Regions from separate parts of the Pantoea sp. B65 genome, predicted to be linked through region 1. Evidence: predicted binding sites of a transcription regulator. Region 1 holds the regulator's gene; the other holds the start of a gene.

Region 1 (14,847 bases):
TTGTCTTTCGCGGTACGCCGCTATTGATTCAGCTATTCCTGATCTATTACGGGCTGAGCCAGTTCGGTTTTATTCAGACATCGATTTTCTGGCCATGGCTGTCCAGCCCGCTTTTTTGTGTCTTGCTGGCCTTTGTGCTGAATACCTCAGCCTACACCACCGAGATTTTTACCGGCAGTATCAATAGCCTGCCGCCTGGTGAAATTGAAGCGGCAAAAGCCTATGGCATGACTTATAGCTGTCGCGTCCGACGCATATTGCTGCCAGCAATGCTGACGCGATCTTTAGCGCTGTACAGTAATGAAATGATCATGATGCTGCATGCCACCTCGCTGGCCAGTACGGTGACGTTGATGGAACTCACCGGCGTGGCAAGAAATATCAGTCTTAATTACTACATTCAGTTTGAACCCTATGCAACGGCTGGCGTTATTTATCTGCTTATTACCCTGGTTATGGTCGGGGGCTTCCGCTATGCGGAAAAAAGATGGGGTAAATATTTACACACTGGTCGCGGTTAGTTAAATCACAGAGGTTTTTATGCAACAGAAAAGACAGTTCGAATTATGGGGTATTCCCTTTGATGGTGAGGCCACCCTCGGCTGGCCAGGCTCACGTCATGCGCCGGCGAAAGTACGTGAGTGCGCCCGCTGGATTAATATGCGTATTCAGGATGGCAAAATTTACAGCCTTGAAAATGACACCATTATGGATGTCGGCAATGAATTATTTATCGACCGCGGCGATGTGGCGGTTATTCCCTCTGACACGCTGAAAACCTTCGCTGCCACTACCCGGACGGTAGTCGAGTCGATTAACAGCGGTCGCGTGCCAATTATGATTGGTGGCGATGATAGCCTGCTGTTTCCGATTGCCAAAGGGGTACACGATGCCTTACCGGGTCGTATCGGCATCGTACATTTTGATGCCCATCTGGATCTGATGGATGAGAGTGAATCACAGGGGCGCTTCAGCCAGTCAAGCGGGATGCGCCGGTCACTTGAGCTGGAACGTATTGCACCGCAGGACTGCATTCAGGTATGTGAAAGACACTTCAATTTTCCGGCATCCGGCCAGTTTAAACACGATAACCAGCTGGTGCATTTATCGGCGCGGCAGGTGTTAAAAATGGGACCGGATGAAACGGTAAAATATATTCTGCAGCAGGTAAAAGGTGCGGATCATCTGTTTTTATCGTTTGATATCGATTCCGTTGATCCTGCTTATGCGCCCGGGGCCGGAGCGCATGAACCTGGCGGTATTACTTCTGATGAGGCTTTACAGATGGTGGCCATGCTGGCGCCGCACTGTGCCGCGATGGCGATCACCGAAGTGAACCCGACGAAAGATGTCGGCGATATGACCTCCACTCTCGCCGCTTATCTGGCGTTTACCTTTGCGGTCTACGGCAGCTGATTTTCCTGACGCCGCGCCCGGAAATAAAAACGCCCGGTGAATCTCACCGGGCGTTTTCGTCACTGGGTGTCGGGCGAAGCTGGCGTTTACAGCGGTTGCTCCGCCACCACGGCACTTTCAATCGTCAGACGGACTTCCTGCGTGATGAGATCTGCCAGCAGCTGATAAACTTTCTGCGTCTGCTCAATCAGCGCATCACCGGTATCACTGATATAGCCTTCGTCGCGTAAGGTCAGGACCAGTGAGGAGAACACCGCTTTATCAAAGAACTCCGGCGCGTTAATACCGTGCAACACCGACAGGCGCTGGGCCATGGTGCGGCTCTCTTTTTCCAGTGAGCCGCGGTTAATCGCCGGGTTAGCACTGAGAATCGAGAAGGTAATGGCATAACGTTGCAAGGTTTCACGTACCCCGGCAGCCAGCAGTTGCAGCGTGCGGGAACGTGCCGGGATAAAGCGCAGACGGTTGTCATCGCCGGCCAGCAGCCCCTGACGGGACAGTTCAGCAATCAGATCGTCCAGCACCTGCGGCAGCTCCTCTTTGCTCCAGCGCAGGAACAGCTCACTTTTCAGCATGGGGTAAATGACGCTGACCTGACGTAACAGCTCCGCCCGCGACAGTTCGCGATGCTGCTGCACAATGGCCGCAATCAGGGCCGGTAACACCAGCATATGATGGATATTATTACGGTAGTAGGTCATCAGCACCGCCTGCTCACGCGGCAGAATAATAATGTCACCGATATTGTCCTGTTCGGTTTCAAACTTATTCATGCCCAGCGCACTATCCAGCAGCGCTTCAGCGCTGATATCCGGCACCGTCGCATCCGGCGAGTAAGGCACGTTGCGCAGCAGCTGGAGATAACATTCGAGCTGTTCCGTCAATTGCTCGCGCGTCAGCGAGCGCTGGCGCGAGGCCAGCAGCGCCGTGACGCACAGATTCATGGCATTGGCGGCACCGGCATTATTAATCCGTACCATCACGCGCTGGGCGATATCATTCACCGCAGGCGTCAGCCAGCCGGGACGCTGGGCTTCGATAGGATCAATCGAGTCACGCCACTCCGGTACATGCTTATTCAGATAGTTAATCAACGGCAGCGGTTCGCCAAAGTTAACGTAACCCTGGCCGAGATTGCGCAGCTTGCGTAAGCCGCGCACCATCTGCATAAAGCCTTCTTTCTCTTTGGTCGCGCCCCGCAGTTCTTTGGCGTAAGTCCCCACTTCCATCACATGCTCATAGCCGATGTAGATTGGCACCAGCGTAATTGGGCGGTTACCGCCGCGCAGCATGGCCTGAATGGTCATCGACAGAGTGCCGGTTTTCGGATCGAGCAGACGTCCGGTGCGTGAACGGCCACCTTCCACAAAGTATTCCACTGAATAACCGCGGGTAAACAGCTCGCCGAGGTATTCACGGAACACCGTGGCATACAGCTTATTGCCCTTAAAGGTGCGGCGAATAAAGAATGCCCCGAGACGGCGGAAAATCGGTCCGGCCGGCCAGAAGTTCAGGTTAATACCGGCGGCAATATGCGGCGGCACCAGCCCCTGATGATAAAGCACATAGGAGAGCAGCAGATAGTCCATATGGCTGCGGTGGCAGGGCACATAAACAATCTCATGGCCGTCCTGCGCCAGCTGACGTACCCGCTCTCCGCCGTTGACGTTAATCCCCTGGTAGAGCTTGCTCCACGTCCAGCCCATAATACGATCGGTGAGACGGATCGCTTCATAGGAGAAATCGGCGGCAATCTCTTCCATCAGTTCAATGGCGTTTTGCTGCGCTTTCTCATGGGAGATTTTACGCGTACGCGCCTCATCTTCTACCGCTTTGGCGATAGCTTTCGACTGCAGCAGGCGACCAAACAGCTCCTGACGTACCGGCAGGCGCGGGCCGACCGCCGCCAGACGCTGACGGGCGAAATGCATGCGCGCCACGCGCGCCAGCTTCTGGGCGATGGTCTTATCGGTGCCGTGTTCGGTGGCCATGCGGCGCAGCGAAACGGTCGGTGAGAAGCGAACAAAGCTGTCGCGCCCTAACCAGATAACGGCAAAGAACTTCTGCACGCCGTTAAGTACGCGCAGATGCGGCGTTTGCTCGCCCTGAACTTCACGTCCCGGCGCACGACCAAACATCACCGAAATCGGTACCATCTGCACGTCCAGCGCCGGGTTGCTGCGATGCAGATCCAGATAGTCGTGGAACAGTTTTACCGATTCGAGATTCGGGACGAAATAGGGGAACAGACGCGGACCGTCATGGATAAACACATGACGTGGTAAAACCGTACCATCGATCTCCAGCGGATCCAGCGGGTCGGGCAAGTCACGTTTGCGACATTGCGCACGTAGCGCGAGGAGATCAGCCTTTGAATCATAAGGCAATACATACATAATGGGGCGCGATCTGTCGAGCCCAAGTTCCGCTACCGGATCGGCCGGGATAGCTTTACTCTTCACCAAAAATGAGAGTGGTAAGTTTAATAACTTGTAGTAGAAATTACGCCAACCTGACATAGACAACATGAAGCCTCTTGTTAGCAAAGCGCGGCAAGCATACCAGAAAGCGCTATTAAGATCTGTTGTGTTGCAATATGTGCGCCACCCAGAAGTGGACGTTAAACATCTCAAAGGGTTCCATAATTATGGCAAATAATGTAACTGGTCTGACACGCATCATAAAAGCGGCAGGCTACTCATGGAAAGGGTTACGTGCAGCCTGGCAGAATGAGGCCGCATTTCGTCAGGAATCCGTTGCTGCGGTGGTGGCGATTATCATTGCCTGCTGGCTGCATGTTGATGCCGTCACGCGCGTGTTGCTGATTGGTTCGGTGCTGCTGGTGATTATCGTGGAAGTGCTGAACAGCGCGATTGAAGCGGTAGTGGACCGGATTGGCAGCGAACAGCATCCGCTCTCCGGACGCGCCAAAGATATGGGGTCGGCGGCGGTATTACTGAGTATTCTGCTGGCGCTGCTGGTCTGGATCACCCTGCTGTGGTCATATTGGGCTTAGGCCGACAGAAATCGCCAAACTGCTGTTTTTTACACAGCTTTAGGTTTCCAAGCCACCAATACCTGTATATACTCACAGCGACTGTATAAACAACCAGGGGGCGGAATGAAAGCATTAACGGCAAGGCAGCAGCAGGTATATGATCTGATTCGTGACCATATTAGTCAGACCGGTATGCCGCCTACGCGCGCCGAGATTGCCTCGCAATTAGGTTTCCGTTCCCCTAATGCCGCGGAAGAGCATCTGAAAGCGCTGGCGCGTAAAGGCGTGATTGAGATCGTCTCCGGCGCTTCGCGCGGTATTCGGCTGATGATGGAAGAGGAAACCGGGCTGCCGCTGATTGGGCGCGTTGCTGCCGGCGAGCCATTACTGGCAGAACAGCATATTGAAGGCCATTTCCAGGTCGACGCGAATCTGTTTAAACCTAACGCTGACTTTTTGCTGCGTGTCAGCGGCATGTCAATGAAAGACATCGGTATTATGGATGGTGATTTGCTGGCGGTGCATAAAACTCAGGATGTGCGTAATGGCCAGATAGTGGTGGCACGCATTGATGATGAAGTCACGGTTAAGCGCCTGAAAAAACAGGGCAATGTTGTGCAACTGTTGCCGGAAAACAGCGACTTTCAGCCGATCGTGGTCGATCTGCGTCAGCAATCCCTGACGATTGAAGGTCTGGCGGTTGGCGTAATCCGCAACGGCAACTGGCTGTAAGTTACCTCTCTTGTTCCTTACGCGCGCTGATGTCTTCCTGAGGCACGCGTAAGGTAAACTTGTTGGTCTCACCCCATTTTTGCGCCAGCCAGCGTGGCTGTGCCGCTTAATCGCGTTGTGGAAGCCTGGGCGATTGTTTACTGCTACCGATAAAAACCTCTGGCGGCTGGCGCTGCCGATGATCCTTTCCAATATCACCGTGCCCCTGCTGGGTCTGGTGGATACTGCCGTTATTGGCCATCTTGACAGTCCAACGTATTTGGCTGGCGTGGCGGTAGGCACCACCGCCACCAGTTTTCTGTTTATGCTGCTGCTATTCCTGCGGATGAGTACCACCGGTTTAACCGCTCAGGCCTTTGGCGCTGGTGATAAACCGGCGCTGGCGCGTGCGCTGATGCAGCCATTATCCATGGCGCTGCTGGCCGGTCTGCTGTTTATTATGCTGAAAGAGCCGCTGAGTACGCTGGCCACCTCGCTGGTTGGCGGTAACCCCGAAGTATTGCGTCAGGCGCAACTGTTTATGTCGGTGCGCTGGCTTAGCGCTCCGGCGACGCTGGCAAATCTGGTGCTCCTCGGATGGCTGCTTGGCGTGCAGTATGCCCGTGCGCCGGTGATCCTGCTGGTAGTGGGCAATCTGGTCAATATCCTGCTTGCCCTGTGGTTCGTTACCGGCCTCGGTTGGGGAGTGCGCGGCGCGGCAGCGGCGACGGCAATCGCCGAGTATGTCACGCTGCTTATCGGGCTGGTGATGGTATGGCGGGTGCTAAAGCTGCGCGGAATTGCCTTTAGCCTGCTGAAAAATAGCTGGTACGGCGATCTTCGCCGCCTGATGCGGCTGAACCGCGACATCATGTTGCGTTCGCTGATGTTGCAGCTCTGCTTTGCCTCATTAACTATCCTCGGCGCGCGGCTGGGCAGTGAGGTGGTAGCGGTCAACGCGGTGCTGCTGATGTTCCTCACCTTTACCGCCTATGCGCTGGATGGTTTTGCCTATGCGGTGGAAGCTTGCTCCGGCGAAGCATATGGCGCGCGCGACAGCGATAAGTTGCTGCGCGTATGGCATGCGTCCTGCCGTCAGGCCGGGCTGGTGGCGCTGAGTTTCTCGCTGCTCTATGCCTGCAGCGGCGAAGCGATAGTCGCTATGCTGACGTCATTACCCGAGTTGCGTGATATGGCCGATCGCTACCTTATCTGGCAGGTGATTCTGCCGCTGGCTGGTGTCTGGTGCTATCTGCTGGATGGTATGTTTATTGGCGCCACCCGCGGCAGCGAAATGCGCAACGGTATGGCGATTGCCGCGCTGGGATATGCGCTCACCTTATTGACGTTGCCATGGTTAGGCAACCACGGTTTATGGCTGGCGGTGATGGTGTTTCTGCTGCTGCGTGGCCTGTCGCTGTGGTTTATCTGGCGGCGGCACTGGCAGCGTAACAGCTGGTTCGCTGGTTGAAATATTTGCTTACCGGACTGTTTTGCAGAAATAATGGCTTAAATATAGATGTTTTTCAGGTGGTTACTCTGTTTTGCTACGGGCTAATTAGTGTTAATTGCTGCATTGTGACCTCATTATCGCGAATCACGACTACAATTAACTCTGTGTTTAGCAAATGGATAGCGTTTTATTCTGACATCATGCAGATGGATAAGATGAAACACTGAAACTTTATCACCTGGAGGTATCACATTATGAATAGCGATCAAGCCAGCGGTAACTGGAAACAGTTCAAAGGTAAAGTGAAGGAAAAATGGGGCAAGCTCACTGACGACGACATGACGGTGATCGAAGGTAAACGCGATCAACTGGTAGGTAAAATCCAGGAACGTTATGGTTACGCTAAGGATCAGGCGGAAAAAGAAGTTAAGGAGTGGGAAACCCACAACAGCGACTATCGCTGGTAATCATTTGCCAGGGGCGGCAGTAGCGCCGCCCGCACCGGCAACAGTGATGCAGACTGAATTATCTGATCTCAAGCCCATTTAAGGACGATGCTCCTGCCGGGCACAAGGAAAGTGCCGCTTCAGACCGCCCGCCATTTAGCGTCCCCGTTTCTTACTTACCACCGAATGATCATGCTCGCAGCTTTCCTGATGCGTGCAGGCTTCTACTTCCTGACAGCTGACACACAATCCATGGGCTTCAATGACGCTGTGGCGTAAGGCGAAACCTGACTGGTGCGCCAGCACCTGCAGAATATCTTCAACGCCTGCGGCGTGTTTTTCATTTACTGAACCGCAGCCATCGCAGATCAGCATCGCCGAGCTGTGTTGCGGTTCTTCAAAATGGTGACACACCACGTAGCTATTGTTGGATTCAACACGATGGATAAAGCCCTGCTCCAGCAGAAAATCGAGTGCGCGATAGACGGTGGGTGGCTTTGCCTGCGGTTCGGATACCCGCAGCAGATCAAGCAAGTCATAAGCGCTGATGGCGCCTTTCTGTTCAGTCATCAGACGTAAAACTTCCAGACGTTGCGGTGTCAGACGCACATTGCGCTGCTGACAGAGTTGTTCTGCCTGCGACAGAAGTTGTTCAGGAAGGGTGGCGCTCATGATGAATCTCCAGACCGTAATGAGATGTTATTTTATCACGTACCGCAAAAAACGCCGAACCCTCTGTTTTCGTCTCGCCAGTGGCGCGGCTGCCAACCTTCCGCGTCGCGATAGGTTAAATAATATTTATCTGACATTACGCCCAATCAGTAATGCAACTTACTCATTTATCTTAAGTTAAATCCTGTACTTATCTTTTCCTGCGCTAATTCTGTGATTTGCGATACAAAATAAAGCGGTCTACTGTTAAATGATGCTTATCTGGCTAACCGGATTTACTCCACCTCTGCCCGGGTTAATGATTAGCCATTAACAGATTATAAAAACTCCAATCACCAGATAAGCCCACTGAAAGCGAGTGAGTTCACGGCAACGACTGTCCGCCCGAAGCGCATTATTTGGGTTGGGGCATTCTGCGTGCATTTAGCGTGTTAATTTCAATTCGGGTGGTTTCAGGCAAATGGCAAATATATCAGAGCGTATTTTCAGGACTTTTCATCCCATCGTGTTAAAAGCGCTGTTACTGGTGCCGTTCAGCGGCATGGCGGCAGGAAATTACTATGATGCTCGTAATGACGCAATGGGGGGCACCGGTGTCGCGTCATCCAGCTGGGGCACCGCGCCGTTAGCAAATCCGGCGTTGTTGACCAAAGCGCAGCCTGATGATCATGTCAGCGTGATTATCCCTTCCGTAGGCGTGCAGTTAACCGATAAAGATAAGCTGGTCAACAAAGTCGACGATATTGCCAATACGGTTGACAGCTACCGCGGTCTGACCGACAGCTTCACCTTCGCTGATTATCCAAAGCTACAGGCGGCGGCAGGCGATCTGGCCAACCGACTGCGTGATATCCGCAACAACACCGCAACCGGCAGCGCCGGCGCGGCCATCGTCGTGGCGATACCGAATGAGGTGTTACCTTTTGCCTTTGTCAGCAAAGTCTACGGCACCGCTCATCTGGCGACCGATGTTTCACAAAGCGATATTGATTATTTACAGGGCGTGGCGGATGGCACCATCATCCCGCTGGCTGGCGATGAAGACCGTTTAACCTCTGCCGGGCTGGGACGTGGAGCGATTGTTACCGACTACGGCATTGCCATGGCGCATCAGTTTAATCTGGCGGGCCATCCGGTATCACTTGGCGTAACGCCTAAGCTGCAGAAAACTTATCTGTATAACTACAGCGTATCGGTCTACAACTACGATAAGTCAGCCTTTACTGAAGGCCGCTATAAAAATACCAATACCGGTTTTAACCTTGATGCCGGTCTGGCGACGGATTTTGGCGATAACTGGACGCTGGGTTTAAGCGCGCAAAACCTGATTTCACGTGATATCGATACCAAAGAGGTGAGTGGTTACACCGATACCTATCAGATTCGCCCACTGGTCACCAGCGGCCTCTCCTGGCATACGGAAAAACTGACCACCAGCCTGGACATTGATTTAACCCCAACCAAACGCTTTAAAACCCAGCAGGAGAGTCAGTACGCTGGTGTCGGCGCTGAGTATCGTCTTTTCAGCTGGTTACAGCTGCGTGCCGGTTATCGCGCGGATATGAAGTCAAACGACGCGAATGTTGCGACCGCGGGTTTTGGTATCTCACCCTTTAATAACTCAGTGCATCTCGATCTGGCGGGTTCTGTCGGCAATGACAACACCTGGGGGGCGATGGCGCAAATTGGTTTTAACTTCTGATCGTGGCTTTTGGGCGAGGCATCCCTCGCCCCTGCGCCATTCTGTGATATCATTGCGCATATTATCGACATCGATTCACCCCCACAGAGTTATCGTTTTTCATGACCCAGAATCTACCCGCTCATCGCTTTTCTGTTGCTCCCATGCTTGACTGGACCGATCGCCACTGTCGCTATTTTCATCGTCAGCTGAGCAGCCAAACGCTGCTGTACACCGAAATGGTGACCACCGGGGCGATTATTCATGGCAAAGGAGATTATCTCGCCTGGAGTGAAGAGGAGCAGCCGGTGGCATTGCAGCTGGGCGGCAGCGATCCGGCAGCGCTGGCGCAGTGTGCCAGACTGGCCGCAGCGCGTGGCTACAACGAAATCAATCTTAACGTCGGTTGCCCGTCCGATCGGGTGCAGAACGGACGTTTTGGCGCCTGTCTGATGGGCGAAGCGGCACTGGTGGCTGATTGTATTAAGGCAATGCGCGATGTGGTGTCGATACCGGTGACGGTCAAAACCCGTATCGGTATTGATGAGCAGGATAGTTATCAATTTCTCTGTGATTTTATTGGTACCGTCGCCACGCAGGGCGGCTGCGAGATGTTTATCATTCATGCGCGTAAGGCGTGGCTTTCCGGTCTGAGTCCGAAAGAGAACCGCGAAATTCCGCCGCTGGATTACGAGCGTGTTTATCAGCTGAAACGGGATTTTCCGCAGCTGACCATGGCGCTGAATGGCGGCGTAAAAACGCTGGATGAGGTGAAACTGCACCTGCAGCATCTGGATGGGGTGATGATGGGGCGTGAGGCCTATCAGAATCCGGGCATTCTGGCGCAGGTGGACCGTGAACTGTTTGGCCTGCCGGTGGCGGACCGCGATCCGCTGGCGGTTGTGCGCGCCATGTACCCCTATATTGAGCATGAGCTAACGCAGGGCACTTACCTTGGCCATATCACCCGCCATATGCTGGGGTTATTCCAGGGCATTCCGGGTGCGCGCCAGTGGCGCCGTTACCTTAGCGAAAACGCGCATAAAGCGGGTGCTGATGTTGCGGTGCTGGAAACAGCGCTGTCGCTGGTGGCTGATAAAATTCCCGCCAGCGTTTGATCAGACTACAGCAGGGCGGCGCTGCTGGCCCTGCCTGGTCAAAAGCTCGCCAAATATTAAGCAATTTAACCAACTTCTCTGCCGCCTGTTGCCACTAAAGCTCCGTTTTTCAATCAGTTAGCCTGGTCTGATTTCTGGCATGTTTCTTGTAATAGCTCTGCGGTACTAACTTATTACGGAGCCTGGCGTATGGAAATCCTGTTTGTTGCTGGATTCTTTTTGATGTTGCTGCTGACCGGCATCTCGTTACTCGGCGTGCTGGCGGCGTTAGTGGTCGCCACCCTGGTCATGATGGTGGGCGGCTTATTTGTTTTTGTTATAAAGTTGTTGCCGTGGCTGCTGCTGGCGCTGGTGACGGTGTGGATCTACCGTGCCTGCCAGAAGCCCAGGATAAGACGCGGTAACTGGACATCACGTTGAATAATCAATAACTTGCGTGATTAACTGGTTGGCTTAATGCGGGCTGGATCACAACATGGCATTTTGCTTAGCTGTTTTATGCAATTAAACATATTTTTTACTTATGTTTTCTGCCAGGATAGCTTCAGTTGAGTGACATATGAATTCATCGCCGCTGACCCTACAAACAGCGCGAACTAAAAAAAGAAAGAAACAAGGGGCTTCCTTCGGGAAGCCCCGTTTGCATTTGTCGCTGGTTGAAGTTGATACCTCTAACTCTTTTCCGCTTGTTGAAGCAACGCCGATACTGCGGTGAAATACTCTTTTGCGATTCATGGATTAACTGTCTTATTAAGAGAATAATCATCAGTTTGCAAAAGGATATTATTGCTGGATCGCAGGCCGCCAGTTCAAGGTGGGGCTCACTGGCGCAAGACCCACCGGTATCTGCCGATCAGGGAATCAACAGACTGGAGCCATAAGTGGCGCGACTCTCCAGCGTGGTATGCGCCTGCTGAGCATCAGCAAGGGCAAATTTCTGCTGCTCCGGCACCTCAACCTTAATCGCGCCGCTGGCGATCAGTGAAAACAGCTCATTGCTGGCCAGCTCCAGCTCGGCGCGGTTAGTGATATAGCCAAATAGCGTCGGGCGCGTGACATACAGTGAACCTTTCTGCGACAACAACCCGAGGTTCACCCCGGTAACCGGCCCGGAAGCGTTGCCAAAGCTGACCATCAGGCCGCGGCGTTGCAGGCAATCGAGCGATGCTTCCCAGGTATCCCGGCCGACGGAGTCATACACTACGCGCACCTTTTTACCGTCGGTCAGCTCACTGACCCGCTGGGCAATATTCTCTTCGCGGTAATTAATGGTGGCCCAGGCGCCAGCCTGCTTCGCCAGCGCGGCTTTCTCTGCTGAACCGACGGTGCCAATCAGATGCGCACCCAGTGCTTTTGCCCACTGGCAGGCGATCAGACCGACGCCGCCTGCGGCAGCATGAAACAGAAAGGTTTCATTCGGTTGCAGTTCATAGGTCTGACGCAGCAGATAGTGCACCGTCAGCCCTTTCAAAAACGACGCTGCCGCCTGTTCGAAGGAGATGGCGTCAGGCAACAGCGCGACACGATCCGCATCGACATTATGCAACTCACTGTAGGCGCCCAGTGCGGACTGCGCATACACCACGCGGTCGCCGGGCTTTAGCGCGCTGACCGCCGTGCCGACTTTAGTGACCACGCCTGCCGCTTCGGTACCTAACCCGGAGGGCAAACTGGCTACCGGATAGAGCCCGCTGCGAATATAGGTGTCAATATAGTTGATACCAATCGCTTTATTTTCCACCTGCACTTCACTGGCGGCAGGATCGGCGATCGCAAACTCTGCCAGTTGTAACACTTCCGGGCCGCCATACTGACTGAACTGAATACGCTTTGCCATGGTCACTCCTGTTGATTTAGCATGATGGATGGGAGAGGACGTAAAGCGTGCAAACGGTTATACTTGCGCGTCTTCTCAACTGATTTTCGGTATTGCATTCACTATGGCAGGAAATAAACCCACCAACAAATCGAACGAAACCCGTGCGAGCGAAACTCGCGATCGGCAGATGGAAGGACTGAAACTGCCGCCGCATTCGCTGGAAGCGGAGCAGTCGGTGTTGGGCGGTTTGATGCTGGATAACGAACGCTGGGATAACGTTGCCGAACGGGTGGTGGCGCAGGATTTCTTCAGCCGTCCGCATCGCCTGATCTTTGGTGAAATGCAGCGCCTGCTGGAAATGGGCAAGCCGATTGACCTGATTACCCTCTCCGAATCACTGGAGCAGAAGGGTGAACTGGATATGGTCGGCGGCTTTGCTTACCTGGCGGAACTGTCAAAAAACACCCCCAGTGCGGCGAATATCGGGGCTTACGCGGACATTGTACGTGAACGTGCGGTAGTACGCGAAATGATCTCGGTGGCCAATGAAATCGCCGACGCCGGTTATGACCCGCAGGGGCGCAGCAGTGAAGATCTGCTCGATCTGGCGGAGTCACGGGTATTTCAGATTGCTGAAAACCGTGCCAGTAAAGATGAAGGGCCGAAAAGCATCGACCAGATCCTTGAAGCCACCGTTTCGCGTATTGAGTCGCTGTATCAGACGCCGCACGACGGCGTTACCGGGGTGGATACCGGCTATCAGGATCTGAATAAAAAAACCGCCGGTTTGCAGCGCTCGGATCTGATTATTGTCGCCGCGCGTCCGTCGATGGGTAAAACGACCTTTGCCATGAACCTGTGTGAAAACGCGGCGATGCTGCAGGATAAACCGGTGCTGATCTTCAGTCTGGAGATGCCCGGCGAACAGATTATGATGCGTATGCTGGCCTCCCTGTCGCGCGTCGACCAGACCCGTATTCGTACCGGACAGCTGGATGACGAGGATTGGGCGCGTATCTCGGCCACCATGGGGATCCTGCTGGAGAAGAAGAATATGTATATCGACGATTCTTCCGGCCTGACGCCAACCGAAGTGCGCTCCCGTGCGCGACGCGTTTTCCGTGAAAACGACGGCCTGAGCATGATTATGATCGACTACCTGCAACTGATGCGCGTGCCGTCGCTCTCGGATAACCGTACGCTGGAGATTGCCGAGATCTCCCGCTCGTTAAAAGCGCTGGCAAAAGAGTTGCAGGTGCCGGTGGTGGCGCTGTCGCAGCTTAACCGCTCGCTGGAGCAACGTGCTGATAAACGTCCGGTTAACTCGGATCTGCGTGAATCGGGTTCCATTGAGCAGGATGCCGACTTGATTATGTTTATCTATCGTGATGAGGTTTATCACGAAAACAGCGATATGAAGGGCATCGCTGAAATTATCCTCGGTAAACAACGTAACGGTCCAATCGGTACCGTGCGTCTCACCTTTAACGGTCAGTGGTCGCGCTTTGATAATTATGCCGGCCCGCAATACGACGACGAGTGATTTTTCCGCTGTCGCGCTTTTCTGCCATCAGAAAATAGTGTTGGACAATAGCGCAAAGATTGCGGTTATCTGTAAGGGCACGACGCCCTTACAGATAACACGGATCGGTAATGACCAGCATCGACGATTTTGACCTTAAAATACTGACCTTATTACAAACCAATGGCCGCCTGACTAATCAGGAATTGAGCGATTTAGTGGGCCTCTCGGCCTCACAGTGTTCGCGTCGCCGCATTAATCTGGAACAGGCTAATTTGATCCTCGGTTACCACGCGCGGCTGTCGCCGGATGCGGTGGGGCTTGGCATGATCGGTTTAATCGAAGTCCGGCTGATTAATCACACCCCGGAATATGTGGAAAGTTTTCATCGGATGGTGGCGGAACAGTCGTCGATTGTTGATGCCTACAAAACCACCGGCGATGCGGATTACCTGTTAAAAGTTGCCGTCGCCGATCTGGCAGGATTAAGTTCATTAATCAGCCAGTTAGTCGCCGGACATCAAAGTGTGGCCCATGTAAAAACCTCGGTAGTGCTCAATCGCCTGAAAGAGAATGGCTTAATGATGCTGCCGGCAGGTGTTTTGCGCCAAAATGGTGCGTAATGTGCAGTTTTGGTGCATGAAAATCATCATTGCTGCGCAATCTGTGCATGATAAAAGTATTATGTGCGTGATCTGATTGTTTTAGGATGAGATCATGCACAAAAATGAGCAATAAAGCGCCTTAGTTATCAATTGGTTAATTCTTTGGCACCATCCGGCAGGGGAGTAAGTTGCCGGATTGGTGCGATTTTTGCAGTCTGATCGCGTCAATAACTTGAGAATCAGACTGATGGATAACACCGCTCAACCCCTCGCAGTACCGGAAAAAATCCCGCATAGCCTTATTGAAGACGTTATCGCCATCCTCACCGGGACGCTGATGGTCTCGTTTGGTGTGATGTTGATGAAACAGGCTGGCGCCCTGACCGGCAGTACCGCAGGTATCGCT
Region 2 (14,847 bases), on a different contig from region 1:
TTGCGTCCGGTAGAAAAACAGCATCAGCCATGGCTTGATCGCGTTCAGCTGCAGCTGCTCTCCGCGCTGACGATAATTGAGGAAAAACTGGCGCACCAGCCGCCGCAGATCAACAGCATTGCCGGCGTCTCGATCGCCGTCGCCTGGAGCTTTATCCAGCTAATGCTGCCGGCAGTGGTCAAAACGCAACATTTCCCGCTGATCGCAACCTTTAGCGACCAGGCCGAGCAAACCGCGCCGTTTATCGCGTTGCCGATGGTTTAAACTGATCCAGGCAGTGGCGCGGCGCTGACCGCGTTCCACCGCGCTTCCCGGTTAACGCCAGCGGATTAGCGATAATACACCGCGATATACTGATTATTGATCTGTTGAATGGTCACCTGAGTATCAAAGATCGCTGCGATAATTTGCGGCTGCATAATCTGTTGCGGGGTTCCGCGGTAGATCACTTCGCCCTCTTTCATCGCAATAATATGGTCTGAATAAGCCGAGGCGAAATTGATATCATGGATCACCAGCACAATGGTTTTGTGCAGTTCATCCGCTGCGCGGCGCAGTTGTTTCATCATCGCCACACTGTGTTTCATATCGAGGTTATTCAGCGGTTCATCCAGCAGCAGATACTGCGTATCCTGGCACAGCACCATCGCCACATAGGCACGCTGGCGCTGTCCACCGGATAGCTCATCAAGATAGCGATCTTTCAGCGGCAACAGATTGAGAAACGTCATCGCGGCTTCAATATGCCGGCGATCGTCATCCGTCAGTCGCCCACGACTGTAGGGATAACGACCAAATCCCACCAGGTCATGTACCGTCAGGCGGCTGGTAAAGTGATTTTCCTGACGTAGCACTGACAGAATCCTGGCCAGCTTATCGCCTGGCGTGTTCGCCACATCCAGACCATTAAAACTGACGCTACCGGCATCCGGCGTCAGCAAACGACTCATCACTGATAACAGGGTCGACTTCCCCGCCCCGTTGGCGCCGATAATTGACGTCACCCCACCTTGCGCAATGCTCTCCGTTACCTGATTCAGTACCGGGGTATCGAAGTATTTTTTCACCACCGCATTTATTTCAATCACAACGACGCCTTTTTCAGCAAAAGGTAAAGGAACAGCGCGCCGCCGGTAAATTCGATCACTACCGATAGCGTACCGGCCATATTAAATATGCGCTCAAGAATTAACTGGCCGCCTACCAGCGCAATAATGCCGGTGAGTACCACCCCAGGCAGCAGATAGCGGTGACGATGGGAACCAATCAGCTGATAACTGAGATTGACCACCAGCAGACCGAGAAAAGTCAGCGGCCCCACCAGCGCGGTGGACACCGCCACCAGTACCGATACCAGCAACAGGATCACCATCACTTTCTGCGGATAAGCCACGCCAAGATTAAGCGCACTGTTACGTCCCAACGCCAGCACATCCAGCGTAAAACGCATACGCCAGATAACCATCGCCACCAGCAGCACAATGGCGGCGGCTAAAGCGATAATTTCCGGCGCGGCGCGGGTAAAGGTGGCAAAGATACGACTTTGCAGAATGGCGAACTCGCCAGGTGATAGCAGGCGTTGCAGCAGGTTGGCAAGACTGCGAAACAGCGTGCCGCATACCAGCCCCACCAGCAGTACCTGATGCAGGTTGACGCTGTTGCGGTGTAACAGCCAGCGATACAGCAGCAGGGAAAACAGCAATAACAGCAGCGACTCGCAGATAAACTTGCCGGTAATCCCCAATACGCGCAGCCCATCGGCATCGACAAAAAAGATCATTGCCGTCTGGATCAGAATAAACAGCGCCTCCAGCCCCATCACCGCAGGAGTCAGAATACGATTATTGGTTACGGTCTGAAAAAGCAGCGTCGCCACGCCGGAGGCGAACGCCACCAGCAGCATGGTGGCCAGTATCTGCCCGCGATGCAGCAAAATATAGCGAATATTGCCGTGCAGATTGATGGTCATAAACAGGATGATGGCCAGCAACGCCAGCAGCGTCAGTAGCAGCAAACGCCGCGCCGGCAGGCTGAAGCGCCGAACAACAGCGCCGCCAGTCCGGCCTGAAGATAGAGAGTTAACCGGCATGGCGTTGACTCCTGAGGATCAAGATCAGAAAAACCACGGCGCCAATAGCGCCAAGGATCACGCTGGCGGGAATTTCAAACGGATAGCTGATTAAACGCCCGATAATATCGCACAGCACCACCAGCGCGCCGCCGCAAAGCGCCACCCAGGGAATCGAGCGCCGCAGGTTGTCACCCATCGCCATACTGACTATATTCGGCACAATTAATCCGAGAAACGGCAGCACGCCCACCACTACCACCACCACGCCACAGATCACCGCAATCATCGCCATACCGGTCAGCATGACCCGCTGATAATGAATTCCCACATTGACGGCGACATCGCGTCCCAGCCCGGCAACGGTAAAACGGTCGGCAATCAGCATCGCCAGTAACGTCAGCGCGCCGACAATCCACAGCAGTTCATAGCGCCCCTGCAATATCCCGGAAAAATCCCCCGACTCCCAGCTGCCCAGCGATTGCAGCAGATCAAATTCCATTGCCAGAAAGGTCGTGACCGCGCTAAATACCGCGCCGAGCATAATACCGGTCAGCGGCACCATCAGCGCGGACTTGATCCGCATACGTTGCAACAGCAGCATAAACAGCGCCGTGCCGCCAAGAGCGAACAACGTCGCCACCACCATTTTGACCAGTACCGACGCCGACGGGCTAAACACCATCACCAGCAGCAGGCCGAGGCTGGCGGACTGGGTGGTGCCGGCAATCGAAGGTTCCACAAAACGATTCTGCGTCAGCATCTGCATAATCAGCCCGGCGACGCTCATCGCACTCCCGGCCAGTACCAGCGCCAGCGTTCGTGGCACGCGGCTGATGAGAAAAATATCGCGCATTTCCGCATCGGACCAGAAACCGTGCAGGGTGAGATTCCCCACCCCAATCCCCAGACTCACGATCATCAGGCCCAGCAGCAGTGCCAGGCCGGTAATAAAATAGAAGCTTTTCATTGCGGCAGGTTACGGTTTTTTCTGCTGATCCAGCGTACTGCTGATGTTATCCATCAGCTGGCTATAGCTTTGCAGCCCACCGGCGATATACAGCGAAGCGGAGTCGAGATAAACAATATGTTTATTCTGCCATGCGGCGGTTTTACGGATCAACGGGTTATCCAGCACCTGCTGTGCGGACTGCCCTTCTTTGCGGCCAATGGCATTATCGCGGTCGAGCACAAACAGCCACTGCGGATTGGTCTGCAGAATAAATTCGGAAGAGACGACATTACCGTGGCGACCGGTTTGCGCAAAGCTGGCGGCCGGTTTAAAACCCAGCACGTCAAATACAAAGCCAAAGCGCGAACCTGGCGTATAGGCCGACATTTTACCGCCGCTGATCATCAGCACCATCGCCGTACCCGCATCAGCGGATTTCACTTTAAGCGCGGCGATTTTCTGCCTGAAGCCATCCAGCAGGGTTTTCGCCTGCGGCTGTTTACCAAAAATGGCCGCCAGCTGTTCGGTACGCTGTGACAGACTCTCGACAAAATGCTGGTTATCAATATCAAGCGCGATGGTCGGCGCAATCTCACTCAGCTTGTCATAGGCATCATGCGCGCGACCACCGGCAATAATTAAATCAGGTTTCGCGTTGCTCAGCGCTTCATAGTCAGGCTCAAACAGGGTTCCGGCATTCAGGTAGGGTTTTCCCTGATACTTCGCCAGGAAAGGCGGCAGATGAGTACTGGTCTGTGGTACGCCGGCCACCGGGATCTGTAATGCATCGGCGATATCCAGCGTTGCCGGGTTGAGAATAATCACCTGCCGCGGATTGACCGGCACCCGGGTGGTTCCCTGTGCGTGTTCAATACTGATACCGGCCGTTTTGTTATCCTCAGCCGCTGCCGCGCCGCAACCGCCGATAATAAAAGTCGCAGCCACCAGCGACGAAGTTAACGCTAAACGTAATTTCATTTTCTCTCCTGAAAAGTCAATTGCTGCAATCACGAATTGAAACACTAATAATTCTTATTACCAATTGTCACAATCATACGCCAACGCCTTGCAGAATAAACACCGCCAATCAGCGGGTTCCCGCTTGCGTGGACGCAGACAATAGAAATTCAATCTCTGTCATTACTCCTGCTAAAGAAAACTTTACATTTAACCTGCTGTATTTCATTAAGTTAACGTTAAGAGACTTACCTTTCCGCCTGTTTTTCGTACAACCATGGAGATTGTGTGAAGGTTTCTGCTATTGCATGTAAATGAAAATAATTATCGTTATCATAATTATTCCATAATATTTACATACAATATCAAGGACAATCGCCGTGATTTACACAACGCCTTTCAATATGAAACCTTTTGCAATCTTCCTCACCGGGTTAGTGGGTAGCGGCTATGCCGCTGCAGAGGTGACGGAAGAGCAGGCAGAGATGGTGGTTCAGGTTCGCGCGGAGGAACAACTTAAGCAGCAACCCGGGGTGTCGGTAATCACGGCGCAAGATATCGCCAAAGAGCCGCCGGTCAATGATCTCTCGGATATCATCAGGAAAATGCCTGGGGTCAACCTGACGGGCAACAGCGCCAGCGGCAGCCGTGGCAACAATCGCCAGATAGATATTCGTGGTATGGGACCGGAGAACACCCTGATCCTGATTGATGGCGTCCCTACCCTGTCGCGCAACTCGGTGCGCTACAGCTGGCGTGGCGAACGCGACACCCGTGGCGATACCAACTGGGTCCCTGCGGAAATGGTGGAACGGATTGAAGTGCTGCGCGGCCCGGCCGCCGCGCGCTATGGTTCCGGCGCCGCTGGCGGGGTGATTAATATTATTACCAAACGTCCGACCAATGACTGGCACGGCACTTTTTCGCTGTTTACTAATCAGCCGGAAGATGACCAGGAGGGGGCGACCCGACGCGCTAATTTCAGTCTGAACGGCCCGCTGGTCGGAGAAGTGCTGACCATGCGCCTGTATGGCAATATCAATAAAACCGACGCCGATGCCGCGGATATCAATACCGCGCAGAATGGTTCCTATGCGGCGGGCAATGAAGGGGTGCGTAATAAAGATATCAATGCCCTGCTCTCCTGGAAGGTCACTCCCACACAGATTGTCGACTTCGATATGAGCTACAGCCGTCAGGGCAATATTTATGCCGGTGATACGCAATACAGTAATGCTAACCTGAGTCCCAATGGCCTGGTGGAAACCTTATACGGACAAGAAACCAACCGCATGTATCGTCAGTCTTATGGCATAACCCATAATGGTATCTGGGATTGGGGTCAGTCACGCGTCGGGGTCTGGTACGAGAAAACCAATAATACCCGCCTGCAGGAGGGTTCTACCGGACGTGTTGAAGGGATGATTAATAGCGATCAGTACAACACCAGTCGTCTGCAGAATCTCAGAACCTCAGGTGAAGTGAATATTCCGCTGGATAAGGGGTTAGAGCAGACCATTACCCTCGGGAGCGAATGGAATCATGAACAACTTAACGACCCGGCTTCGATGCAGGTTACCGATGCCAGTGGCGTGACCATCGGTAATATTTCCGGCGATCCTGCCGGTCGCAGCGCCAAAAACAGCGCAGAACTTAGCGCCCTCTATATTGAAGATAATATTGAAGCCAGAGCCGGTACCCACCTGATCCCCGGGCTGCGTTTTGATTACCACAGCCAGTTCGGCAGTAACTGGAGTCCGGCGCTGAATATGTCGCAGGAATTGGGGGAGCATTTCAAACTGAAAGCGGGTATTGCCCGGGTATTTAAGGCGCCGAACCTTTATCAGTCCAGCGACGGCTATCTGCTGGCAACCCGCGGTAACGGATGCCCGGAGAATATCGCGGCGGGAAGTTGCTACCTGATGGGCAACAGCAATCTGGACCCGGAAATCAGTATCAACAAAGAGATCGGTCTCGAATTTAATCAGCAGGGATTTAATGCCGGTATCACTTACTTCCGTAACGATTACCAAAATAAAATCGTGTCAGGCACCGGGCTGGTTGGCTATGCTTCCAACGGTTATAACATCCTGCGCTGGGAAAATGGCGGCAAGGCATTAGTGGAAGGACTTGAAGCAAATCTGGTCATTCCGCTGGTTAAAGATCAGCTTAACTGGCGTACCAATGCCACCTATATGATCACCTCCGAGAATAAGGACAGCGGTAATCCGCTATCCGTGATCCCGCAATACACGGTTAACACCATGCTGGATTATCAGGTCACTGATAAGCTATCGACCCAACTCAACTGGACGTTGTACGGACGGCAGAAACCGCGTGAATATGCGGAAATCCGTAATGAAGTGGGCGCGCTGGCCACTAACCAGCTGGGGGCTTATTCCGTAGTGGGCATCGGGGCGAATTACGAGGTGATTAAAAATCTTCGCCTCAATGCCGGTATCAGCAATCTGTTTGATAAGCGCCTGTATCGTGAGAATGAAGGCGCCTCGACCTACAATGAATCCGGCCGGGCTTACTACGCGGGGATGACGATGTCATTCTGACCCGCGTCGGCGATCTGCAGCCGCCCGCGGGAGCGATTAAACGTTCCCGCGGCGTCGGTGAGGCCGGCACGATCAGGTTTCAGCGCGATGCCATTCGTTTTTGCCCTTCTATCTGCATCAGAAAATCATACAGCGGCGCCAGACGCTGGAAACCGCGGGCCAGTACCGCCACCAGCTGCGGAGAAAACAGCAAATCCATCTCACGCTGTTCGCTGATTAATGCCCAGGATTTTTTGTTATACCACCGCGCCAGCTCCGGCTGCATCCCCTTCACCAGCTCACGCTTATAGCTTTCCCCGTCCAGCGCGAAATTCGCCGGGATGGCGTCCGCCATGGCGAGGAAAGCAGCGGGCTCCTGCGTCACCCGCTCTCTGAACAGATTCATGGTGAGACGCGAGGCGCTATAGTAGCCCAGTCCGTAACGCCACCAGTCGGGGCCAAACTCAAAAAAGTAGGTCGGGGCATCCGTCCAGTTATTGCGTGATCGTTTGAAGGTCAGCCAGATATTGCTGCGATACAGCGACTTATCATGGGAAAAGCGCGTATCGCGGTGCATACGCGAAATCGTTTTGCCGATTGCCGGACGCACTTCAAACAACTCATCAATCACCAGCATATCCTGCGCTAAATCGCCGACCAGCTGACGCACCGGTTTTAGCAACTCTTCGTCATAGATAGCGCGATGCTCCTCAAACCACTGCTTATTATTGTTCTGACCCAGCTGTTGCAAGAAAGTCAGGCCACGCTGGGTAATGCCACTAAATTCAGCCATGATGATCCGGTTGGTCTCCCGCGAAAGTGTGCTTAAGCCATCCGTCTTATCATAACCTGATTATCCGCGCCTAAAACTATTCGTCACTTCAGCCTGCGGTTAACGCCGGATAGTCAGTGTAGCCCTGGGCGTTGCCGCCAAAGAAAGTATTGCGGTCGGCCTCATTCAATCCGGCACCGGTCTGCAGGCGGGTAACAAAATCCGGATTCGCCAGCACCATCTGGCCATAGGCTTCCAGCTCAGCCAGGCCGGTTGCCAGATCGGCGCCAATCTGCTGGCGCGAACGCCCCGGACGATTCAGGATCAGCGGATGCTGCCACTGCTGGCGGATGTCGTGCAGCAACGGTTCATTGTCCTGGTGCATAATATGCAGATATGCCAGCCCCAGTTTGTTGAGCTCCGCCACCAGATAACGATAGAGATCCGCGCCTTCGCTACCTTCATCAATCCCCCACATCGCCATGCCGGGAGAGAGACGGATGGCGGTGCGGTCTGCGCCGATCTCGTCAGCGATAGCGCTGGCCACTTCAATGGCAAAGCGCGCACGGTTTTCCAGCGACCCGCCGTACTCATCGCTGCGGGTGTTGGCGCTTGGGGCGATAAACTGATGGATCAGATAGGCGTTTGCGCCGTGAATTTCAACGCCATCAGCGCCCGCTTCTATCGCGCGCCGGGCGGCAAAACGAAAATCAGCCACGGTCTGCTGTATTTCGGCATGCGTCAGCGCGCGCGGAACCGGGATCGGCTGCATACCGGTGGCGGTGAACATCGGCGCTCCCGGGGCAATCGCCGACGGTGCGACACCCTGCCGATGATGCGGCGTATTATCAGGATGCGACATTCGCCCGGCATGCATCAGCTGAATAAAAATGCGTCCGCCCTGCTGATGTACCGCAGAAGTGATCTTTTTCCAGCCAGCCACGTGGGCATCAGTATAGATACCCGGCGTGGTCAGATAGCCCTGACCGTCATCTGAAGGCTGAGTGCCTTCACTGACGATCAGCCCGATGCTGGCACGCTGAGCATAATATTCAGCGGCCAGTTCTCCCGGCGTGCCATCGTACTCAGCGCGGCTGCGGGTCATCGGCGCCATAACCAGGCGATTGGCTAAATTGTAACGTCCGACAGGGACAGAAGTGAATAACGGGCTCATAGTGCGCTCCTTAAGTAGCTGGCAGGAAACAGGTGATGTGGTCTGCAAGCATCATGGCCCAGTTTAAATTCAGGATAAATATGCAATAATGGAAATAATTAATCCATTAATGGGATAATCATCATGGCATTGCTGGATGATATGGCGCTGTTTGTTGAGGTAGTGAAGGTGATGAGTTTTCGGCGCGCGGCCGATGCCACCGGCATACCCAACTCGACGCTGTCACGCCGCATCAGCGCACTGGAAAAGGCGATTGGCCTGCGCCTGCTGCACCGCACCACGCGCAAGATTGTGCTAACCGAAGCCGGACGGCTCTATTTTGAGCGCTGCCGGCATATTGTTGATGAGGCAAAACTGGCGCATGAGCAGCTGGGAGAGATGCTTGCCCAGCCTGCCGGTGTGCTGCGCGCTTCATTTCCCGTTGATTTCGCCGTCACCTGGCTGGCGCCGCTGATTGCCGAATTCGCCCGGCGTTACCCGGCGATCACCTTCGATTTTGACCTGACGCCCCGGCGGGTCGATCTGATCAGTGAACCTTTCGATGTGGCCATTCGCATCGGCGAATCACCGGACTCGCAGCTGATTACCCGTACTCTGGCACGACTACCCGCGTTTCTTTATGCTTCACCAGGTTATCTGGCCAGCGCCGGGAAGCCGCTGCAACCCGCCGATCTGGCGCAGCATCAGTGTCTGACGGTACTTAAAACCACTCACTGGAAACTGCATACGCCAACCCAAACCAGCGCCGTAGAGGTCAGCAGCCGGTTTGTGATCAACAGTGTCGGTATGATCCGCAGTCTGGCGATCCAGGATATGGGGATCGTCCTGCTGCCGGAAGAGGTGGTGGCGGATGACCTTGCCAGTGGCCGGTTACGTCCGGTGCTTCCGGCATGGCAGGGTGAATCGGTCCCGGTCTGTGCCGTTACCGAAAGCCGTCTGCTGCCGGCGAAAACACAGCGCTTTATTGAATTTCTGCAGGAACGGCTGGAACGCTAAACGCATGACTATTCATGACTTCACCACCGGCAAATCGGCATAACGGGTGGTGTAGGCCGGGGAGAGCATCTCCCGTTTCATCGCCCAGCCGCGCTGAACCCCCTGTCCGGCAAACCATATGGTCCCTCTTCCCGACTGATTCAGGCCATCGATAACCTGCATTAATGCCGCCTGACCGGCACGGGGCGGATAGTCATCAAACAGATTCAGCTGCGCCACCCCCTGGCTGAAAAAGTCCCCCAGCATCACGCCGGCTTTCATATAGCGATGGCCATCGATCCAGATACGATCAAGGCAGCCAACGGCCATGCGGATAATATCGCGCGTATCATTGGTTGGCGTCAGCAGCTTGCCGCTGGCCTGATTACCATAAAAAGTTTCTCCGCTGGCGTGAGGACTGGTGCGCAAAAATACCGAGATCTGCTGGCAATACTGATGCTCGCCGCGCAGCTTTTCGGCGGCGCGCTCCGCATAGGCGCATACCGCCTCACGCATATCGGCATAGTCAGTGATGCGGCTGCTAAAAGAACGGCTACAGAGAATTTGCTGCCTGGTGGGCGGGAACTCCTCGGTTTCGAGACAGGACTCGCCGCGTAACTCCCGCACAGTACGTTCCAGCACCACATTAAAGTTTTTGCGGATAAACCACGGCGCCGCATCCGCCAGATGCAGCGCGCTTTCAATACCCAGCAGCTGGAGTTTTTTACTGATGCGCCGTCCGACGCCCCAGACATCGCCGACATCGACCAGACTGAGTAGCTTGCGCTGGCGATCGATATTCGACAGATCCAGCACGCCATCGGTTTTGGTCCACAGCTTGGCGGCATGATTCGCCAGCTTGGCCAGAGTCTTGGTCGGTGCAATGCCGACGCCAACCCGCAGATGGGTTTCACGCCAGATACGTTGCTGCACCTGCTGACCAAACTCTGCCAGCGACATACAGTGACTGACGCCGTGCAGATTCAGGAACGCCTCATCAATCGAATAGACTTCCACCAGCGGCGCCATCTCTTCCAGAATCGTCATCACCCGCTGGCTCATATCGGCATACAACGCGTAATTGGAACTGAAAACATGGACCTGATGACGCTGAAACAACGCTTTCTGTTTGAAATAAGGCGCGGTCATGGTGATCCCCAGCGCTTTCGCTTCCGCACTGCGCGCAATCACACAGCCGTCGTTATTACTCAGCACCACCACCGGCTTACCGCGTAAATCCGGGCGAAACACCGTCTCGCAGGAAGCATAGAAGCTGTTAACATCCACCAGCGCATACATGGTTATTGTGGGTTCCCGGTATAAATATAGTACTGTATATGCATACAGTATCACTAATCAGCCGCTGGCGGCAACTTATCGATCGGAAGCGCAGGCGCCGGGTTGAGCGTGGTGCTCACGCTGATACTTCATAGGCGCGACTCAGATCGATTGTCGGTGAGCTATCGAGTGCGCAACGGGAAAAGGTTCGCGGACGGTGACTACGCTTAAGCGGTATTTTTAATCACAAACGTCACTACGCCAAACACATCCAGCTGCTCTTCCGCGCCGGGTATAATCGGCGCATACGCCGGGTTCATCGGCATTAACTGGATCTGCGGCTTCAGCAACAGCTTTTTTACCGTAAACTCCCCTGCCACTGCCGCCACCACAATACAGCCATGCCAGGCGGTCAGCGCGCTGTCGACCACCAGCATATCGCCGTCACTGATACCGGCTTCAATCATCGAGTCACCGGACACTTTGACAAAATAGGTGGCGCTGGGATGCCGGATGCAAAGCTCATTCAGATCGATACGTTTTTCGACATAATCCTGCGCCGGTGACGGGAAACCGCAGGCAACTTTTTCCAGAAACAGCGGCAGGTGAAAAAGCTGCGGCATATCGGCGGTGGGTAAAAAATTCATCGTACTGCCCTGCAAATTATCTGTATATATATACAGTATTATCATTCACACTGGCAGTGACAACTGGATTTTTTCGGAACCCCGCTAGCCGCCTGATTGCACAGGAGATTTAGTTAGTCGCAGAACGGTTCTGCTGCGCCAGCCACTCCTCGCGCGTAATCTCCCAGACCTCGGAATCCAGCAGCCCGGCGACATACTGTTTTTTGCCGCGGCTAAACAGCCGCATCCCGCTGTTGGTTGAGATCTTTCTTGAGCCGTCATTCTCACTGGCTTTCGGCGCCCTTAGCCGCGGGCGCTGCAGCGTGTTAAACCAGAAATCGGTAACCGCCCGGCTGGCTTCCGTCATCAAACCCTGGCGCTGCCATTCCGGTACCAGCCAGAATCCGCGATTATTGTCAGCATCATCAGACAGACAGATCAAACCAATCATTACCGCCGGATCCGCCTGACGCCGGATTGACCAGAACCAGGCCGTTCCCGCCGCTACCGCCGGTAGCGCCACCTGATTGACGTAACGTTGCGCACCGTTATCAGGAAACGGCCAGGGAACCGTGGCGGCCAGATGGCGGACAATTTCCCAGCGCGGAAATATCTGCTGCATCTGCTCAGCATCCTCTGGCGTTAAAGGGAGTAAAATCAGTCGGTCAGTCACGAGCTCTGGCGTAGCCATCCGCTATCCTTATCAGTTGGGGGAAACGACATCATGACGTCAATCCCGCTCTGCAGGCAAGTGTGCTGGACCTCACCGGCTGACGCAAAGTGGCGGTGCGGAATATAAGCCGGCCATTACTGGCAATTTCCCACAGGTTTATCACACTTAAGGCTTACCTGAGCAATCCGGAGGAGCCACTATGAGTACCGGCGATGCAAAAATCGATTTTCCACCAGAAAATGTCAGAAAGTATCTGGAACCCGGCCCGATAGTGCTGATCTCGTCGCAGTGGCAGGATGAGCACGATATTATGACCCTTGGCTGGCACACCATTATGGAATTTTCACCGTCGCTGGTTGGCTGCATGATTTCCGCCATCAACCACAGCCATCAGTTGATTCGCGCCAGCGGTGAGTGTGTGATTAATCTGCCGACGGCGGATATGATCGATCAGGTGGTGGCTATCGGCAATAGCAGCGGCACGCAGGTCGATAAGTTCAGGGCGAATAACCTGACGCCGCGCGCGGCCAGCAACGTACAGGCGCCGTTAATTGACGAGTGTGTCGCTAACTTTGAATGTCGGCTATACGATGATGCGCTGGTGGAGGAGTACAACTTCTTTATTTTTGAAGTGGTAAAAGCCCATATCCGGCGCCAGCCGGAATATCCGCAAACCCTGCACTATACCGGCGCCGGGATTTTCAATGTTTCCGGCGCAACCTTGCTGGATAAAAGCGCCGACTTTCGCCCCGGCATGCTGTAGGTCAGCGGCTAAGCGCGTCAGCATTCTCCGGCAGTGTGCTGTCGCCTTCACCCAGCGCGCGCTGCAGCATTACCGTATCCAGCCACTGGCCGTGCTTCAGGCCAACCGAACGTAACGTGCCGCACACACTGAAGCCCAGCGCGCGGTGTAACCCCAGTGAGCCGTGATTTTCGCTGTTGCCGACATTGGCAATCATCTGGCGATAGCCCTGCTGCTGCGCCCAGTCCAGCGCATGCCGCAATAACGCCTTCCCCACGCCGCGTCCCTGATAGTCAGGATCGATATACACCGAATCTTCCAGTGTGTAACGATAGGCATGGCGCGGACGGTAAAATGACAGATAACAATATCCCATCACACCGTTGTCTGTTTCCGCCACCAGCCAGATTAACCCTTGCTGACGCACTTTCGCCATCCGGCTGGCGATCTCTTCCGCAGAGGGCGGTTGTGTTTCAAAGCTGCCCAGCCCGGTCTTGACATGATGGGCATAAATGGCCTGAATGGCAGAAATATGGCGTTCACTGGCATCGATAATATTCACGGTGTTATTTTCCCGGTAGTTTGACCGGTCCTGAGGTTAACCCAGTCAGGGGCAGAGTCTTAGCGGCTAAAACTTATCAAGAGTATAAGGAAGAGTTAATTGATGGCAATGCTGAACCTTGAACAGCTGGCGACCTTCAGGCTGGTGATTGCCAGAGGCAGCTTTTCTGCCGCGGCGCAGCAACTCGCGCTGTCACAACCGGCGGTGAGTTTGCAGGTCAGACAGCTTGAGCACTATTTCCAGGCCCGGCTGGTGGAGCGTACAGGCAAAGGGATTAAAGCGACTGCCGCCGGTCAGTCGCTGCTGGAACATAGCGAAAATATTGAGCTGGCGATCGCCTCAGCCAGGCAGTCGGTTGCCAGCCATGCGCAGGAAATTAGCGGCACTATTACCATCGGTACCGGCGCCACGGCCTGTATTCATCTGCTGCCAGCGATTTTGCGCCAGTTGCATCATGATTATCCGCTACTGACCATTGCGGTTACCACCGGCAATACCCGGCAGATGGTGAGCGCCGTTGAAGACAATCGCGTGGATATCGGTCTGGTCACGCTGCCGGCAACGGGTAAAAACGTGGCGATTGCCCCACTGATGCAGGATGAACTGGTGGCGATCTTTGCACAGAGCGACACCAGCAGTTGTGCCGCCCCTGATGCGGACCACCTGCACCCGCTGCCGGTAATTATTTTTGAGTCCGGCAGCGGTACCCGCGCGTTAATCGATCAGTGGTTTGCACAGTCGGGCCACCGCGTGAAACCGGTGATGGAACTGGGTAATATTGAAGCGATTAAACAGATGGTGATTGCCGGTCTGGGTTACAGCATCGTCCCGCGCATGGCGGTGAGCACGGCGACACAACGTCAGGGATTGTCGGTGCATTCGCTGCATCCGCCACTGACGCGCACCCTCGGTAGCGTGATGCGTCAGGATAAGCCGCTGAGCCGCGGAATGATAAAGCTGCTGGCTGGCCTGGACACGCGTCAGCCAGTAGGTAAATAATGGGTTGATTTATCGATAAAATTATCTGGGAGAAGCGTTGAAGATGTCTGTGATTACACCGGTAGAGAAGCAGTTCATAGCCTATAACGCCCACGATCTGGAGGCGTTTCTCGCCTGCTTTAGTGAGGACTTCACCGCCTGGCGGATGCCAGCGGATGCCCCCTCGTCGACGGGCAAAGCCGCACTGCGCGAGTTCTACGCCAACCATCGCTTTAATAATCCGGCACTGCGTGCCGAAGTGTTATCACGTACGGTACTTGGCAATAAAGTTTTCGATCACGAACTGATTTATGGCATCAATGAACAACCCATCGAAAGCATCGCGATCTTTGCCGTAGAAAACCAGCTGATTACCGATGCATGGTTCTGGTTTGCCTGATCGCACCCCGTGCGCTGGTTGTCGGCTTACAGTTGTGACTACAATAAGATAAGACAACTGGCAAACCACTTATCCTGAAGCCATCAGGATATAAATTAACAGGCAGGAGTTTTACCATGGCGAGTGAATACGCAATTATTGCCGGTG

What was found. Region 1 encodes LexA, which represses DNA repair genes until DNA is damaged. Its sites were predicted from a motif close to TNCTGTATGTACATACAGNA; they were not measured.
Region 2: umuD (translesion error-prone DNA polymerase V autoproteolytic subunit) is a predicted target of LexA. The motif match lies at 11,385-11,404, and genes of this name have one in related genera.

Annotation. Positions count from the first base shown of each region.
Region 1 covers NZ_JAHXPU010000037.1:53,220-68,066, forward strand. Annotated here, with positions in the region: gene JWF83_RS16760 (ABC transporter permease) at 1-521, shown strand, start outside; gene JWF83_RS16765 (arginase family protein) at 541-1,416, shown strand; gene plsB (glycerol-3-phosphate 1-O-acyltransferase PlsB) at 1,503-3,935, opposite strand; gene JWF83_RS16775 (diacylglycerol kinase) at 4,064-4,432, shown strand; gene lexA (transcriptional repressor LexA) at 4,538-5,146, shown strand; gene dinF (MATE family efflux transporter DinF) at 5,280-6,596, shown strand; gene JWF83_RS16790 (CsbD family protein) at 6,833-7,045, shown strand; gene zur (zinc uptake transcriptional repressor Zur) at 7,181-7,696, opposite strand; gene JWF83_RS16800 (conjugal transfer protein TraF) at 8,157-9,398, shown strand; gene dusA (tRNA dihydrouridine(20/20a) synthase DusA) at 9,500-10,495, shown strand; gene pspG (envelope stress response protein PspG) at 10,685-10,915, shown strand; gene JWF83_RS16815 (quinone oxidoreductase) at 11,349-12,332, opposite strand; gene dnaB (replicative DNA helicase) at 12,436-13,857, shown strand; gene JWF83_RS16825 (Lrp/AsnC family transcriptional regulator) at 13,968-14,459, shown strand; gene JWF83_RS16830 (YitT family protein) at 14,689-14,847, shown strand, end outside.
Region 2 covers NZ_JAHXPU010000041.1:37,874-52,720, forward strand. Annotated here, with positions in the region: gene JWF83_RS20535 (glutathione S-transferase) at 1-264, shown strand, start outside; gene JWF83_RS20540 (ABC transporter ATP-binding protein) at 330-1,088, opposite strand; gene JWF83_RS20545 (iron chelate uptake ABC transporter family permease subunit) at 1,085-2,089, opposite strand; gene JWF83_RS20550 (ABC transporter permease) at 2,079-3,038, opposite strand; gene JWF83_RS20555 (siderophore ABC transporter substrate-binding protein) at 3,048-3,998, opposite strand; gene JWF83_RS20560 (TonB-dependent siderophore receptor) at 4,382-6,541, shown strand; gene JWF83_RS20565 (DUF2461 domain-containing protein) at 6,621-7,316, opposite strand; gene JWF83_RS20570 (alkene reductase) at 7,402-8,466, opposite strand; gene JWF83_RS20575 (LysR family transcriptional regulator) at 8,590-9,462, shown strand; gene umuC (translesion error-prone DNA polymerase V subunit UmuC) at 9,475-10,740, opposite strand; gene umuD (translesion error-prone DNA polymerase V autoproteolytic subunit) at 10,947-11,366, opposite strand; gene JWF83_RS20590 (GNAT family N-acetyltransferase) at 11,476-12,036, opposite strand; gene JWF83_RS20595 (flavin reductase family protein) at 12,218-12,781, shown strand; gene JWF83_RS20600 (N-acetyltransferase family protein) at 12,783-13,322, opposite strand; gene JWF83_RS20605 (LysR family transcriptional regulator) at 13,425-14,321, shown strand; gene JWF83_RS20610 (nuclear transport factor 2 family protein) at 14,365-14,700, shown strand; gene msrA (peptide-methionine (S)-S-oxide reductase MsrA) at 14,817-14,847, shown strand, end outside.